DNA from 3 places in the Solwaraspora sp. WMMB335 genome. Region 3 is predicted to be linked to each of the others. Evidence: riboswitches for the same ligand, from Rfam matches in the RefSeq annotation. Region 3 holds a riboswitch; each other region holds the start of a gene.
What was found. Region 3 has a riboswitch for cobalamin ahead of metE (5-methyltetrahydropteroyltriglutamate--homocysteine S-methyltransferase). Riboswitches for the same ligand answer to the same signal wherever they lie in the genome.
Positions count from the first base shown of each region.

Region 1: it holds a riboswitch for cobalamin, as region 3 does, so the genes downstream of both, ACN27F_RS20415 (ABC transporter substrate-binding protein) here and metE (5-methyltetrahydropteroyltriglutamate--homocysteine S-methyltransferase) in region 3, are expected to answer to the same signal.
Region 2: it holds a riboswitch for cobalamin, as region 3 does, so the genes downstream of both, cobN (cobaltochelatase subunit CobN) here and metE (5-methyltetrahydropteroyltriglutamate--homocysteine S-methyltransferase) in region 3, are expected to answer to the same signal.

Region 1 is NZ_JBMHMF010000001.1:4,720,793-4,726,448, reverse strand. It holds partial or broken gene ACN27F_RS20425 (ABC transporter ATP-binding protein) at 1-656, opposite strand, end outside; gene ACN27F_RS20420 (FecCD family ABC transporter permease) at 677-1,756, opposite strand; gene ACN27F_RS20415 (ABC transporter substrate-binding protein) at 1,758-2,711, opposite strand; cobalamin riboswitch at 2,807-2,969, opposite strand; gene ACN27F_RS20410 (M14 family metallopeptidase) at 3,073-4,977, opposite strand; gene ACN27F_RS20405 (class I SAM-dependent methyltransferase) at 5,227-5,656, opposite strand, start outside.
Region 2 is NZ_JBMHMF010000001.1:470,611-476,266, reverse strand. It holds gene ACN27F_RS02055 (lytic polysaccharide monooxygenase) at 1-21, opposite strand, end outside; gene ACN27F_RS02050 (hypothetical protein) at 104-568, opposite strand; gene cobN (cobaltochelatase subunit CobN) at 592-4,212, opposite strand; cobalamin riboswitch at 4,270-4,397, opposite strand; gene cobG (precorrin-3B synthase) at 4,515-5,656, shown strand, end outside.
Region 3 is NZ_JBMHMF010000001.1:7,822,381-7,828,036, reverse strand. It holds gene ACN27F_RS33465 (ribonucleoside-diphosphate reductase subunit alpha) at 1-1,545, shown strand, start outside; gene ACN27F_RS33460 (ribonucleotide-diphosphate reductase subunit beta) at 1,617-2,594, shown strand; cobalamin riboswitch at 2,648-2,859, shown strand; gene metE (5-methyltetrahydropteroyltriglutamate--homocysteine S-methyltransferase) at 2,974-5,211, shown strand; gene ACN27F_RS33450 (MerR family transcriptional regulator) at 5,265-5,656, opposite strand, start outside.

The DNA.
Region 1 (5,656 bases), 3.1 Mb from region 3:
CCGTCGGCGACCGCCCGGCCGTCGGCCAGCAGCACCAGCCGGTCGGCGTACTCGCCGGCCACCGACAGGTCGTGCATGGTGGCCAGCACGCTGAGCCCACGGTCGCGCCGCAACTCGTCGACCAACTCCAGCACCTCCTGCTGGTGACCGATGTCCAGGGCGCTGGTCGGCTCGTCCAGCAGCAGCAACGGTGCCTGCTGGGCCAGCGCCCGGGCCAGCAGCACCCGCTGGCGCTCTCCGCCGGACAGGGTGCTCAGCTCCCGTGCGGCGAACGTGCCCAGCGCCAGCCGGTCCAGCACCTGCGCCACCACCGCCAGGTCCGCCGCCGACTCCCGGCCCAACGGCGGGATGTACGGGGTGCGCCCAAGCAGCACGTACTCGGCGACCGACATCCCGGCCGGGATCGCCGGCGACTGCACGACGGTAGCCACCAGCCGGGCCCGAGCCCGCCGGCTGAGCCGGTCGATCGGCGTACCGAACAGGTCGAGGGTGCCGCCGATGGCGGGCAGCAGGCCGCCGGTCGTCCGCAGCAGGGTCGACTTGCCGGCCCCGTTCGGGCCGATCACGGCCACCCACTCGCCCGCAGCCACGGTGAGGTCCACTCCGTCGAGCACGGTGGTGTCACCGAGTCGTACCCGGAGGCCCCGGGCGGTCACCGGAGCTGGATCAGCCGACCTCACAACGTCACCGCTCGCCGGGTGGTACGCAGCACCAGCACGAAGAACGGGGCACCGAAGAAGGCGGTGACCACACCGATCGGGATCTCTGCCGGCGCGGCCACGGTGCGGGCGATCACGTCGGCGGCGGTCAGGAACGCCCCGCCCAGGAGCACCGCCAGCGGCAGGATGACCCGATAGCTGGCCCCGACGACCAGCCGGACCAGATGGGGCACGATCAGCCCGATGAACCCGATCAGCCCGGACACCGACACCGCCGCCGCGGTGCCCAGTGACGCGGCGCCGAGCAGCAGGTACCGCGAGCGCTGCGGGTGCAGGCCGAGGCTGGCCGCCTCCTCGTCACCCACCGACAGCACGTCCAGCTCACGCCGGTGGGCCAGCACCACGGCGGCGGAGAGCACCGCGTACGGCAGGATCAGTCGTACCTCGTGCCAGCCGTCGGTGGCGAGCCGGCCGAGCAGCCAGGAGTAGACCTCGCGGATGGTGTCGACGTGGCGCTGCAGCAGGTACGTCTGCCCGGCGGCGAGGAAGGCGGACACCGCCACCCCGGCGAGGATCAGCGTCGCCGGCGACCGGTCCCGGCCACCGGCCGCACCGAGCAGGTACGTCAACCCGACGGCGCCGAGCGCCCCGACGAACGCCGCCAGCGGCACGGTCACCGGCAGCCCGGTCAGCACACCGCCCGCCGACCGCAGGGCGATGACCGTGGTCACCGCCAGGCCGGCACCGGCGGCTACCCCGAGCAGGTGCGGATCGGCCAGCGGATTGCGGAACACGCCCTGGTAGCAGCCGCCGGCCAGTGCCAGCATGCCGCCGACCAGCGACGCCAGCACCACCCGGGGCAGCCGCAGCTGCGTCACGATCGCCACCTCGCGTTCGGTCAACCCGCTGTCGACGTGCACGCCGGGCAACAGGTCGACCAGCTCGACGGCGACCCGCAGCGGCGGCAGGCTGGCCGGGCCGAAGGCGAGGCCGGCCAGCACGGCCAGTCCGGCGACCAGCAGCGCCGCCGCGAACCAACCGGCGGTCAGGCCCGGCCGGCGACGGGGCACGACCCCGCCGCCCGCGTCGATCGACACTTCAGGAGGTCGCCGCGGCAACCGCGTCGACGATGGACCGGACCAGGTCGACGACGCGGGGCCCCCACCGGGAGGCGATGTCGTCGTCGAGCTCGACCACCTGGCCGGCCCGCACCGCGCTGATGGTCGACCAGCCGGCCCGTTGCGCCACCGCTTCGGCGTCCTGCTGACAGCACTTCGTGTCGGCCAGGAAGATCAGGTCCGGATCGGCGGCGATCACCGACTCGGCGGACAACTGCGGGTAGCCACCGGACTGGTCATCGGCGTCCGCCGGGTCGGCGATGTTCTCCAGGCCGACCAGGCTGAACAGTGACCCGATGAAGGTCTTGCTGGTCACCGAGTAGAACGTCGGGTCCAGTTCGTAGTAGTAGGTCAGCGGCTCGGCCGTCGTCGGCGCGTCGGCGACCAGTTTGTCGATGTCCGCCCGCATGGTCGTGACCAGGTCGGCCGCCGTGTCGACGTGCCCGGTCAGCGTGCCCAACTCGGTGATCTGGCGGTACGTGTCGTCCAGCGTCACCGCCGCCTCGGCCAGGTAGACCGGGATGTCCAGCCGGGACAGCCCGGCGACCACCCCGTTGGTGTCCCCGGAGAGCACCACCAGATCGGGGTCGTAGCTGGCGATCGCCTCCGCGTTCGGGGTGAATCCGGACAGGTCGGTGATCGGTGCCTCGGGCGGGTGGTTCGAGTTGTCGTCGACCGCGCTCACCTGGTCACCGGCACCGATCGCGAAGAGCATCTCGGTCGCGGTGGGCGACAGCGCGACGATCTGCTCCGGACGTTCGTCCAGGGTCAGCTCGCCGACCGTCACCGGAAAGCCGGCACCGCTGCTCGGGCTGCCGGCCGCCGACGGCGCGTCCGGCTCGGACGTCGCGCAGCCGGCCACGGTCAGGATCACGGCAGCGGCGGCCGTCGTGGCGCGCAGCACGGTCGCCCGTACCGCTACGGGTCGGTTCATCTGGGCCTCCTGTCGGTCGAGGTCTGGTGCTTCGCCGACAGGTCGGGCGCGCCGCGCTCCGGCCAGGTGGCGAGGCGCCCTTCCTCGAGAGCGCTGGTTCTCGCGACCACGCGGCAGGCGACCTGACTCGCCTCGGCGACCGGAGCACGGACCTGTCGAGGCTCACAGTTGCGGGACAGTGCCGGAATCGCACCGGCTTCGCTGCACAGGTGATCGTCAGCACGGTAACTCACCCGCACCGACCTGCGACAACGCGGGCCGGTGGGCGGGCAGACGGGCAGGCAGACGGGCAGGTGGGCGGGCCGCCGTACGGTGAGCTGCGTCGCACGGCGGCCCGCGTTGATCGGACCTGAGTGTCAGGTCAGGAGCTGGTGATCAGTACGTCGTCGATGGCGGCCTCGACGAGGCTGGCGGTGGAAGCGTCCGCCGCCTCGACCAGGATGCGCACCGACTGCCCGGCGTACGGGGTCAGGTTGTAGCTGCCGGTCGACCAGGAGCCGTACCGGTTGCTGGCCGCACCGGCCTGGTTGAGCAGGGTGGTCGTGCCACCGCTGTGCACCACGCTGACCCGGAAGTAGTCCGCCGACGACGAGTTGTTCAGATGGGCCAGGTACCAGGCCAGGGACAGGGTCAGGGTGCCGCTGGACGGCAGCGCGATCGCCGGCGAGCGGGCACTGGTGGAGCCACCGTCGATGTCGTACGACCCGGCCGAGGAGCCTGCCGCCGCCCCGGTGACCAGGCTGTTGCTGCCCTGGTACGCGGTCAGCTGCAACGCCCCGCCGGAGCTGGTGGCCTGCGCGACGCCGCGCTCCCACTGCCCGGTGCTGGCGGTGTCCGTGCCGCTGGGGTTGGTGGTCCACCCGGTCGCGGTCTCGAAGGTGTCCGCCCAGACGGTGGTGCCGGGCGGGTCGACGGGGCCGCCACCGCCGCAGTACTGGCCCTCCTTGCCGATCACCCGGTACGGGCAGTCGGCGTACTCGCTGAGCATCAGCACCGCTTCCCGGTTGCGGGCGGTCTGGGCCGGGATCACCTCGTCGGGCGGGTAGAAACCGCCACCGCCGGACGAGCCGGGGTACATCTCGAACGTGTACGCCCAGATGTCGTGCACACCCCACATCCAGTCGATACTGCTGCCGTCGGTGATGTACAGGTCGGAGGCCTGTTGCGGGGTGTAGCCGTTGGTCGCCGCCATCTGTCCGCCGAGGGTCGCGAAGGTGTTGTACTCGTCGGCGGTCATCCCGGAGGGGGTGTTCGAGGTGGTGTAGCCGAACGGCCAGAGCACCAGCTCCGAGTAGGTGTGAAAGTCGATGTTGGCCTTGATCTGCTGCTCACCGCCGACCACCCGGCTGTTGACGAAGTTGCGTAGCGCCTGGGTCTCCGGGGCGGAGAAGGCGTACGGGCCACGGTAGGTCGCCGACGACGGAGAGCCGGACGAGCCGCCGCAGCAGCCCCACAGGTAGTCCCAGTTGCGGTTCAGGTCGGTGCCGACCGCGACGGCACCGCTGTTGGGCTGCCGGTTCTTGCGCCAGGACCGGTACGACCCGGTGGCGATGTCGTACTCGCTGCCGTCCGGATTGACCGTGGGCACGATCCAGATCTCGCGGGTGTTGACGATGTTGGTGATCCGTGAGTCGCTGCCGTAGTTGTCGGTGAACAGGTTCAGCAGGTACACCGCCATCTCGACGGTGAGGTGTTCACGGGCGTGCTGCTGGTGGTTGAACAGGATCTCCGGCTCGTCCTCGTCGGTGGCGACGTTGTCGGAGATCTTCACCGCCATCAGGTCGCGGCCCTCGTACGAGGTCCCGATGCTGATCTTGCGGGCGATGTTCGAGTGGCTGGCGACCACCTGGTTGACCACCGTGGTCAGCTCGGCGTAGTTGTGGTAAGCCGAGTCGGCCGGCGGGAAGTCCATCGTGGTGATGTCGTCCGACTCACCGGTGGTCGGAGCACGAACCGCATCGACGTCGAAGCCGAGCGCCTGGATCGCCCGGACTTCGGCACGGGTCGCGGTGATGTTGAGCACGCCGTGCTCGATGTAGTCGATGGCGGCACCGGTTCGCGCCACCGCGTCGCGATCGGCGAGGGTGCGGGGCCCGAGGACCCGGTAGGGGCCGGCGATCGACTCGCGATCCACGCCGGCGGGTGTGGGATCTGCCGACACTGGGCCGGTCAGGATGGCGAACAGGCCGACGACGGCTGCGATGGCCAGGACGATGGTCCTGCGCCATGACGAGCCGGTCGCCGCCGATGGTGCGCGGAATCGCATACAAACCTCCTGGGGGTGGGGAGGATCCCGCTGTTGCGACAACTGCACCATCTGTCACATGGTCATATCAATATCAATTACGCTCCGTTCCATGCCAAGCTGATCATCACACCACCCAGATACTTCGCGTACCGGACACCACACGATGCGTTGGCCCGCCGATGAACTGCGCTCGGCCGGTGAGCCGATCGGCCGTATCCTCAGGGTGTGCGGCCATCCGCGCCGCCCGCCCTGCCGCGAGAGGCGTTGTCAGGGTCTGCGGGCGACCAGGATGCCCAGCGGCGGCCGGTCCGGTGTCGGCGGGGTCTGCTCGACGGTCACCAGGACCAGGAAGCCGGCCTCGGTCAACAACCGCGCCACCTCGGCCGGCCGCTGCCGGTGGAAGCACAGATCGATCTGCTTGCCCTCGAACTCGTCCCGGTGTCGGATGTCGTCGCCGATCTGGAAGACCAGCATCAGATAGCCGCCCGACACCAGCACCCGGTGGAACTCGGCGAACGCCGCTGGCCGCCGCTGCCACGGTAAATGGATGATCGAGAAGTAGGCGAGCAGCCCGCCGAGCCCACCGTCCGGCAGGTCCAGGTCGAGCATCGAGCCCACCTCGAACCGCAGCCCCGGGTACGCCTGCCGGGCGTACCCGATCATCCCCGGGGACAGGTCGACACCGAAGGCGTCCAAC
Region 2 (5,656 bases), 7.4 Mb from region 3:
CAGGGTGATCCGTCGTCGCATGAGGGTCTCCGGGCAGGTGAGATCGGAAGGTGCGGGTCCGGCCGGGCCACCGCAGCTAATGTAAGGATTATTAACTGTAAACTCAGTTAATCAAGACTTTCAATAGCTGCGCCGGGTCCGGCGCGCCGCCGCCCAGGTAGGACCGACCCACGTAGGAACGACCCGGGCGGGTCAGCCCACGGTCCGGCCGTGCCCGTCCGGCCGTGTGCACGGCCACCCCGGATCGGCCCCGCCCCAGGTAGAGCAGCGCGCCGGGGGACAGCTCCACCCCGTCGGTCAGCGCCCGCTCCGGCAGCGCCACCCACAACTGCAGCCCGTGTATCACCGGCGGATGCTGCGGCGGGATCTGCATCCCCGGCCGGCCGGCGACGTCGTCCGGGCCGAAATCGCCGACGAAGCACCACGCGCCGACCATCCGCCGGGGCCGGCGCACCGTCGTGTACCGGCCCAACGGCACGTCGTGTCCGGGCAGCAGCACGCTGTCCGGCTCGACCCCGGTGGCGACGGCCCCGCCGTACCGGGTGCTGCGCGGTGCCGGGGTGCCCATGCCGGCGACTGTACGCCCGGTGCTCAGCCGGTGCGGTCCTCCAGATCGCCCTCGGTGCGCAGGAACACCTCCCGCAGCCCGTCCAGGGTCGCCGGATCCGGGTACTCCCACAGCTTGCGGTCGGCCGCCTCCAGCAGCCGCTCGGTGATGCCGTGCAGCGCCCACGGGTTCGACTCGGTCAGGAACCGCTGGTTGACCTCGTCGAGCACGTACGTCTGGGCCAGCTGGTCGTACATCCAGTCGGCCACCACCCCGGCGGTGGCGTCGTAGCCGAACAGGTAGTCGACGGTCGCGGCCAGTTCGAACGCGCCCTTGTAGCCGTGCCGGCGCATCGCCGCGAGCCAGCGCGGGTTCACCACCCGGGCGCGGAAGATCCGGGCGGTCTCCTCGTGCAGCGCCCGGGTGCGCACCGCCTCCGGTCGGGTGCTGTCGCCGACGTACGCCGCCGGGGCCGACCCGGTCAGTGCCCGGACCGTGGCGATCATGCCGCCGTGGTACTGGAAGTAGTCGTCGGAGTCGGCGATGTCGTGCTCGCGGGTGTCGATGTTCTTGGCGGCCACCGCGATCCGCCGGTACGCCGACTCCATCTGCTCGCGGGCCGGCGCGCCGTCGAGGTCGCGGCCGTAGGCGTAGCCGCCCCACACCGCGTACACCTCCGCCAGGTCGGCGTCGTCGCGCCAGCTGCGGCTGTCGATCAGCTGCAGCAACCCGGTGCCGTAGGTGCCGGGCCTGGATCCGAAGATGCGCATGGTGGCCCGCCGCCGGTCGCCGTGCTCGGCCAGGTCGGCGCGGGCGTGCGCGGCGACGAAGTTCACCTCGTCGGGCTCGTCGAGCGCCGCCACCATCCGCACCGCGTCGTCGAGCAGCGCCACCACGTGCGGGAACGCGTCGCGGAAGAAGCCACTGATCCGCACCGTCACGTCGATGCGGGGCCGGCCCAGTTCGCCGGCGGGAATCACCGCGACGCCGGTCACCCGCCGCGACGCCTCGTCCCACCGCGGCCGCACGCCGAGCAGCGCCAGGACTTCGGCGATGTCGTCACCGGCGGTGCGCATCGCGGAGGTGCCCCAGACGCTCAACCCGACCGAGCGCGGCCAGTCGCCGGTGTCGGCCCGATAACGGGCCAGCAGCGAATCGGCCATCGCCTGCCCGGTCTCCCAGGCCAGCCGGCTCGGCACCGCCTTGGGATCCACCGAGTAGAAGTTGCGCCCGGTGGGCAGCACGTTGATCAGCCCGCGCAGCGGCGACCCGCTCGGACCGGCCGGCACGTACCCGCCGGCCAGCGCGTGCCGGACGTTGGCCAGCTCGTCGCTGGTGCGGGCCAGCCGGGGCACGATCTCGGTCGCCGCGAAGGTCAGGATCCGGGTGACCAGCGCGGCCCGCCCGTCGTCGCCACCGAGCACACGCGTGGCGACCTCGGCGCCGGCCTCCGGCCGCCAGCCGTCGTCCTCCATCGCCGTGACCAGCTGTCGGGCGGTGGCCTCGGCGGCGTCGGTGCCGTCCCGGTCGGATCCGGTCTCGTCGAGGCCGAGCGCCTCACGCAGGCCGGGCAGCGCGGCGACCTGGCCGGCCCACATCTGCCGGGCGCGCAGCATCGCCAGCACCAGGTCGACGCGGGCCTCGCCGCGCGGGGCGGCGCCGAGCACGTGCAGCCCGTCGCGGATCTGCACGTCCTTGACCTGGCACAGCCAGCCGTCGACATGCAGCAGGAAGTCGTCGAACTCGGCGTCGTGCGGCCGGTCGGCCAGTCCGAGGTCGTGGTCGAGCCGGGCGGCCTGGATCAGGGTCCAGATCTGTGCCCGGATCGCCGGCAGCTTCGCCGGGTCCATCGCGGCGATGCTGGCGTGCTCGTCGAGCAGTTGCTCCAGCCGGGCGATGTCGCCGTAGCTGTCGGCCCGGGCCATCGGCGGGATCAGATGGTCGATCAGGGTGGCGTGCGCCCGCCGCTTGGCCTGGGTGCCTTCGCCGGGGTCGTTGACCAGGAACGGGTAGACGAGCGGCAGGTCGCCCAGGGCGGCGTCCGGGCCGCAGGCCGCGCTCAGCCCGACCGTCTTGCCGGGCAGCCACTCCAGGTTGCCGTGCTTGCCGACGTGGACCACCGCGTGCGCCCCGAACCCGTGCGCCAACCAGCGGTAGGCGGCCAGGTAGTGGTGGCTGGGCGGCAGGTCCGGGTCGTGATAGATGGCCACCGGGTTGGCGCCGAACCCGCGCGGCGGCTGCACCATCAGCACGACGTTGCCGGCCCGCAGCGCGGCCAGCACGATCTCCCCGTCCCGGTGGCGGGAGCGGTCCACGTACAGCTCGCCCGGTGGCGGGCCCCAGTGCCGCTGCACCTGTGCGCGCAGCTCAGCGGGAAACTCGGCGTACCAGCGGCGGTACTCGGCGGCCGGCACCCGGACCGGGTTGCCGGCCAACTGTTCCTCGGTGAGCCAGTCCGGGTCCTGCCCGCCGGCGGCGATCAGTGCGTGCATCAGCGCGTCGCTGTCGCCGTCGACCAGCCCCGGCAGAGCGTGCGGGCCATCGGTCGGGCCGACGTCGTAGCCGTCGTCGCGCAGTGTCCGCAGCAGCGCGAGCACGCTGGCCGGAGTGTCCAACCCGACCGCGTTGCCGATCCGGGCGTGCTTGGTCGGGTACGCCGACAGCAGCACCGCGATCCGCTTGGCCGCTGGCGGGACGTGGCGCAGCGTGGCGTGCCGGACCGCGACGCCGGCCACCCGGGCGGCCCGCTCCGGGTCGGCGACATAGACCGACAGCCCGTCGGCGTCGATCTCCTTGAACGAGAACGGCACGGTGATCAGCCGTCCGTCGAATTCGGGGATGGCGACCTGGGTCGCCGCGTCCAGCGGGGACAGCCCCTCGTCGGTGGCCGCCCAGCCGGCCCGGGAGCCGGTCAGGCACAGACCCTGCAGGATCGGCACGTCCAGCTCGGCGAGCGCGCCGACGTCCCAGGCGTCGTCGTCACCGCCGGCACCGGCGCTCGCCGGGCGGGTCCCGCCGGCCGCGAGGACCGTGACGACCAGCGCGTCGGCGCGACGTAGCGTGGTCAGCAGCTCCGGATCGGGAGTCCGCAGCGAGGCGCAGTAGACGGGCAGCGCGTGGGCACCGGCCTGCTCGATCGCGGTGCACAGTGCCTCGACGAACCCGGTGTTGCCGGCCAGATGGTGTGCCCGGTAGTAGAGCACCGCGACGGTCGGGCGTTCCGCGTCGGCGGCTGCCGCGGGCCGCTGCAGCACGCCCCAGGCCGGAGCCGGAGCCGGTGCGGCGAAGCCGTGCCCGGTGAGCAGGACCGTGTCGGACAGAAAACGGTGCAGCTCGGCCAGGTTGGCCGGACCGCCGTGGGCCAGGTAGGCGTGCGCCTCGGCGGCGACGCCGGCCGGGACGGTGGACAGCTCCATCAGCGCGGCGTCCGGTGCCTGCTCGCCGCTGAGCACCACCACCGGTGTCGGCCCGGCGAGCAACGTGTCCAGGCCCTCGGCGAAGGCCCGCCGCCCGCCGAGCAGCCGGACCACGACGAGGCCGACGCCGCAGAGCAGGCCGGGCAGGTCGTCGAGATCGAGCCGGGCGGGGTTGGCCAGTCGCCAATCGGCGCCGCTGGCCCGCCCACTCAGCAAGTCGGTATCCGAAGTGGACAGCAAAAGCATCATCGGACGCCCGGTCCTCCCTCGGGGTCCGCGCCCCGGGTCGTCGGTCGTGGCGGCCGGAGTCTCCTGGCTCCCGGATCGACGCTCGCCCCGGCCTTCCCGCCCGCATGATCGCGGGCCGTGGCCGTGGATGGGGTCCGCTTCTCGGTGACAGTGGCGGGACCGCGCCGGACTCACACCGGCTTCCTCCACTCGCCGCCGCACATGGCTACCGACCACTGTCCTGACTCACCGACGCGGCGTCAAGATGTGATCTGACCGCCGTGACGGCGTCGTCACCCCGGGCGGCCCGTAGTATCCGCCGCGTGCCACCGTCACCGCCGTCGCGCCGCGACCTCGCCGTCGGACCGGGCCGCAGCGGACCGGACGCCTGCCCCGGCGCGCTGCAACTGCACCAGGCCGCCGACGGGGCACTGGCCCGGATCCGCTGCCCCGGCGGGCTGCTGACCGCCGCCCAGCTCACCGCACTCACCGAGGCCGCCGGCAGCACCGGCGCCGGGTACCTGGAGCTGACCAGCCGGGCCAACGTACAGCTGCGTGGCCTGTCCGCCGATGCCGCGCGGCTGCTCGTCCCCCGGCTGACCGCGGCCGGCCTGCTGCCGTCGGTCAGCCACGAACGGGTCCGTAACATCGTCGGCTCCCCGCTGTGCGGCGTCGACGCGGTTTCCGTGTGGGACGTACCGGCACAGGTGCGCGCCCTCGACGCGGCGGTCTGTGCCGATCCGCGGCTCGCCCGGCTGTCCGGGCGGTTTCTGTTCGCCGTGGACGACGGACGCGGCGACACCGCCGCCGCCCGACCCGACATCGCCCTGCTGCCCGACGAGTCAGGGCAGGTCACCGTCCTGTTGGCCGGTGCCGACCACGGCGTACGGACCGGTCGGGACACTGCGGTTGCGCTGGCCGTCGCCGCCGCGAACGCCTTCCTCGACGAACAGGTCGGCAGCCAGGACGGCAGCGACGTGGCCGCTTGGCGGCTGGCCGACCTGGCGGAGCCCGTGCTGCGCCGGGTCGGCACCCGCCTCGCCGCCCATCCGGCGGCCCGCCCGACCGGTTCGGACCAGCGCCAGCGTCACCGGTCCGGACCGGGACGGTCGACCGACATGTCGGCCAGGGCCGCGGCCGGCGTTCTGGCCCGGCCCGACGGCGGCTACGGGCTGGCCGTGGTCGTGCCGCTGGGCCGGCTGCGCGTCGAACAGGCCGAGCTGCTGGCCGCCGCCGCTGGCGACAATGGTGGTGCTGGCCACGGTGACCTGCGGCTGACCCCGTGGCGCGCGGTGGTGCTGCCCCGGGTCGCCGACGCCACCGGCTGGGCGCGGCGGCTCGACGCGGCCGGTCTGGTCACCGAACCCGACTCGCCCTGGCTCGGCGTCACCTGCTGCGCCGGCCGGCCGGGCTGCGCCCGCTCGCGGGCCGACGTACGGGCCGACGCCACGGCCGTGCACGCGGC
Region 3 (5,656 bases):
GACGCCGGGGTGGCGGCGGTCAACCAGGGTGGTCGCCGCAAGGGCGCGGCCTGTGTCTACCTGGAGCCGTGGCATCCCGACGTCGAGGAGTTCCTGGAGCTGCGGGACAACACCGGCGAGGACGCCCGGCGCACGCACAACCTGAACCTCGCCAACTGGATCCCGGACGAGTTCATGCGCCGGGTCGAGGCGGACGGCGACTGGTCCCTGGTCGACCCGTCCGACGCGCCCGAGTTGCCCGATCTGTTCGGTGCGGCGTTCGACGAGGCGTACCGGACGGCCGAGAAGAAGGCGATCCGGACGGTCAAGGCCCGGGAACTGTACGGGCGGATGATGCGCACCCTCGCGCAGACCGGCAACGGCTGGATGACGTTCAAGGACGCCTCGAACCGGCTGTCCAACCAGACCGGGGCGCCTGGCAACACGATCCACCTGTCGAACCTGTGTACCGAGATCCTCGAGGTCAACAGCGACACCGAGACCGCCGTGTGCAACCTGGGGTCGATCAACCTCGGTGCGCACGTCACCGTGGCCGGCGTCGACTGGGAGAAGCTGCGCGCGACGGTCCGTACCGCCGTGATGTTCCTCGACCGGGTGATCGACATCAACTACTACCCGGCGCCGCAGGCAGCGGCGTCGAACCCACGCTGGCGACCGGTCGGGCTCGGGCTGATGGGCCTGCAGGACGCGTTCTTCACGCTCCGGCTGCCGTTCGACTCGCCGCAGGCCCAGGAGTTGTCGACCCGGGTCCAGGAGGAGATCTTCCTCACCGCGCTGGAGACCTCCGCCGGGCTGGCCGAGCGGTTCGGCCCCCATCCCGCGTTCGCCGAGACCCGCGCGGCCCGTGGCGAGCTGCACCCGCAGCTGTGGGGCGCCGAGCCGGCCCAGGGTGAGCGGTGGACCGCGCTGCGATCGGCGATCGCCGCCCACGGGCTGCGCAACTCGCTGCTGATCGCGATCGCGCCGACCGCCACCATCGCCTCGATCGCCGGCTGCTACGAGTGCATCGAGCCGCAGGTGTCCAACCTGTTCAAGCGCGAGACCATGTCCGGCGAGTTCCTCCAGATCAACACCTACCTGGTCCGGGAGCTGAAGGCGCACGGGTTGTGGACGGCCTCGATCCGCGAACAGATCAAGCGCGCCGAGGGGTCGGTGCAGGACATCGCGGAGCTGCCCGCCGAGGTACGGGCGCTGTTCCGCACCGCGTGGGAGCTTCCGCAGCGGGCGCTGATCGACCTGGCCGCCGCCCGCGCGCCGTACGTCGACCAGTCCCAGTCATTGAACCTGTTCATCAGCGCCCCGACCATCGGCAAGCTGTCGTCGATGTACCTGTACGCCTGGAAGTCCGGGCTGAAGACCACCTACTACCTGCGGTCGCGCCCGGCGACCCGGATCCAGCAGGCCACCGTCTCCGTCGCGCCGGCGGTCACGCCGATCGTCTCGGTACGTGACGACATCTCGGTACGTGACGAACTCCCGGTACGTGCCGATGAGGCGTTGGCCTGTTCCCTGGAAAACCCCGAAAGTTGTGAGGCCTGCCAGTGACCACCGTTTCCGAAGCCGGCACGACCACCAGCGCCAGCGCGGGTACCCGGCACCTGCTGCTCGACCCCGGCATGGATCTGACCCTGCGACCGATGCGCTACCCGCAGTTCTTCGACCGGTTCCGCGACGCGATCAAGAACACCTGGACCGTCGAGGAGGTGGACCTGCACTCCGACCTGGCCGATCTGGCCAAGCTGACGCCGGCGGAACAGCACCTGGTCTCCCGGCTCGTGGCGTTCTTCGCCACCGGTGACACCATCGTCGCCAACAACCTGGTGCTCAACCTCTACCAGCACGTCAACTCCCCGGAGGGCCGGCTCTACCTGTCCCGGCAACTGTTCGAGGAGGCGGTGCACGTTCAGTTCTACCTGAACCTGCTCGACACCTACGTGCCGGACGAAAAGGAGCGTTTCGCCGCGTTCGCCGCAGTGGAGAACATTCCCTCGATCGCCCGCAAGGCCGAGTTCTGCTTCAAGTGGATCGACTCGATCTTCGAGCTGCGGGAGCTGCGCACCCGCGACGACCGGCGGGCGTTCCTGCTCAACCTGATCTGCTTCGCCGCCTGTATCGAAGGGCTGTTCTTCTACGGCGCGTTCGCGTACGTGTACTTCCTGCGTTCACGAGGGCTGCTGCACGGACTCGCGTCGGGCACCAACTGGGTGTTCCGCGACGAGTCGATGCACATGGCGTTCGCCTTCGACGTGGTCGACACGGTACGCCGCGAAGAACCGGACCTGTTCGACGCCGAGATGGAACGGCAGGTCACGCAGATGCTCGCCGAGGCGGTCGAATGCGAGGTCCAGTTCGCCGCGGATCTGCTCGAGCAGGGCGTCTCCGGGATGTCGCTGGCCGACATGCGGGAGTACCTACAGCACGTCGCGGACCGGCGGCTGGCCGTGCTCGGCATCGAGCCGGTGTACGGGTCAAAGAACCCGTTCGCCTTCATGGAGCTGCAGGACGTGCAGGAGTTGTCGAACTTCTTCGAGCGACGGGTCTCGGCGTACCAGGTCGGGGTGACCGGCTCGGTCAGCTTCGACGACGACTTCTGATCGGCTGTCCCGTACCTCGGACGCCCTCGCCCGAATCCGGGGGTCGGGCCCGTACGATGGCGGGTGGTGCTGGTTCGTCCCGCCCCATCAGGGCAGGGACGTCGTAAGAGGGAACCCGGTGCGAGACCGGGACTGCCCCGCAGCGGTGAGTGGGAACGACCGCCGTCAACGAAGCACTGGACCGCGAGGTCTGGGAAGCGACGGCCAGTAGGCGACCTGTGTCACGCCCACGAGTCCGAAGACCTGCCAGCGCTGCGCACACCGCCCGGCGTGCGCCGCCGGCGGTCTCTCGGGAGGACCAGGGCGGAAGCCAGCGGCATCGCCTGTCTTCCTCCCGCCTTCCCCTGCCCGCCGGGCACTTCGAGGGAAGGACTCTGTGGTGAGTACCGCATTCGGTCAGAGCACCGTGCTCGGGTACCCGCGCATCGGCGCCAACCGCGAGCTGAAGAAGGCCGTCGAGGCCTACTGGGCCGGTACCGTCGACGCCGACACGCTGGAGGCCACGGCCGCCGCGCTGCGCGCCGAGGTCTGGCAGATCCTGCGCAACGCCCGGCTCGACGCCATTCCGTCGAACACGTTCTCCTACTACGACCAGGTCCTTGACACCGCCGTCGCCGTCGGCGCGGTCCCCGACCGGTTCACCCGCCTCGGTCTGTCCGAGCTGGACACGTACTTCGCCATGGCCCGCGGCGTCGACACCGAGCCCGCGTTGGAACTGACGAAGTGGTTCGACACCAACTACCACTACCTGGTACCGGAAATCGTGCCGGGCACCACCTTTTCGGCCAACCCGGCGAAGCCGCTACGTGAGTACGCCGAAGCCCTCGATCTGGGCGTCACCACGCGACCGGTGCTGGTCGGGCCGGCCACCTTCCTGCTGCTGGCCAAGGGCGACGATCCGTTCGCCCGCCTCGACGACCTGGTCGAGACGTACGCCGAGATCCTCGCCGCGCTGGCCGACGCGGGTGTTGCCTGGGTGCAACTGGACGAGCCCGGCTACGTCGCCGACCGCAGCCCGAGCGAGATCGACGCCCTGCGCCGAGCGTACACCCGGCTCGGTGGGGTCTCGAAGCGGCCGCAGATCTTCGTCGCCACCTACTTCGGCGAACTCGGCGACGTCCTGCCCGCCCTGCTGGACACCCCGATCGAGGCGATCGGGCTCGATCTCGTCGCGGGGCCGGGCAACCTCAACCGGCTCGCCGCCGCCGGCCCGCTGCGCGGCAGGACCGTCGTCGCCGGGCTGGTCGACGGACACAACATCTGGCGTACCGATCTGCGCACCGCGGTGGCGACCGGAGCGACCGTCTCCGGGCTGGCCGACCACGTCGCGGTGTCGACGTCCTGCTCGCTGCTGCACGTTCCGGTCGACCTGTCCGTCGAGACCCGACTCGATCCCGAGCTGCATGGGCGGCTCGCGTTCGCCCGGCAGAAGGTGGACGAGGTCGTCCTGCTCGGCCGCGCGCTCCGCGACGGCACCACACAGCTGCCCGCGCCGCTGCCCACCGCGCCGGCGCGGTGGCGACACGACGGCGTACGCGAACGCCTCGCGGCGCTGCGTCCCATCGACCGCCAGCGCGGCGACTACCCGTCGCGGTCGGCCCGGCAGCAGGAGCGGTTAGGGCTGCCGGAGCTGCCGACCACCACGATCGGTTCGTTCCCGCAGACCGTCGAGCTGCGCAAGGCCCGCGCCGCGTACCGGGCCGGCACCCTCGACGAGGCCGGCTACGTCCAACGGATGCGCGACGAGGTCGCGCACGTCATCCGCCTGCAGGAGCAGCTGGGCCTGGACGTGCTCGTGCACGGCGAGCCGGAACGCAACGACATGGTCCAGTACTTCGGCGAGCAACTCGACGGGTTCGCCGCCACCGAGCACGGCTGGGTGCAGTCGTACGGTTCCCGCTGCGTGCGCCCGCCGATCATCTACGGTGACGTGGCCCGCAAGGCACCGATGACGGTCGACTGGTCCACCTACGCCCAGTCGCTGACCAGCAGGCCCGTCAAGGGTATGCTCACCGGCCCGGTCACCATTCTGGCCTGGTCGTTCGTCCGCGTCGACCAGCCTCTCGCGGACACCGCCGACCAGGTCGCGCTCGCCCTTCGCGACGAGTGCCACGACCTGGAAGCCGCCGGAATCACGGTCATCCAGGTCGACGAACCCGCGCTGCGGGAGACCCTACCGCTACGCAAGATCGACCAGAAGGCGTACCTGGACTGGGCCGTGGCAGCGTTCCGCCTGGCCACCAGCGGGGTAGCCGAAGACACGCAGATCCACACCCACCTGTGCTACTCCGAGTTCGCCGAGGTGATCACCGCGATCGACGCCCTCGACGCCGATGTGACCAGCATCGAGGCGTCCCGCTCGAAAATGGAGGTCCTCGACGATCTCGCCGCGATCGGGTACCGCCGTGGGGTCGGCCCCGGGGTGTGGGACATCCATTCGCCACGGGTGCCCCCGCACGACGAGGTGGTCGAGGCGCTGCGCCGCGCCGTCGCGGCGGTCCCGGCCCGACGGTTGTGGGTCAATCCGGACTGCGGTCTCAAGACCCGCGGCTACTCCGAGGTCGAGGCGTCGCTGCGGCACCTCGTCGCGGCCGCAGCCGAGGTACGTGAACGCTGACGATGCCGCGCCGGACGGGCCCCGCTGTGGCCGGGGTCCGTCCGGCGGTCCGCTCAGCCCGCGCGATCGCCGGCGAGCCTGGCGACGGTAGCCACGGCGGAGGCGAGGTTGCGGCAGGCCACCGTCGGCGTCGGCGATGGGCCGCCGTGCGGTGGCCAGCCCTGTCCGCCAGCGATGATCGTCGGCCGCCAGCCCGGCGTGCCGGTGAGCGCCGTGAGCAGGTCGCAGACGCCTGGACTCCAGGCGTGACTCCACACCACGACGGCGGCGGCCAAGGCGTCGAGAGCCACGGTGTCGCGCCGATGGTCGACGGCGACGAGCAGAACCCGCACCGGGGAACCGGCTGGTGGCCGAGGCACCATGGCGAAGGTCTCGGTCAGGCAGCGGGCGAGAACGCGGCGGGCGAGCGTCTTGCGCGGCTCGCTGTACCGGGCACGGCTGATCT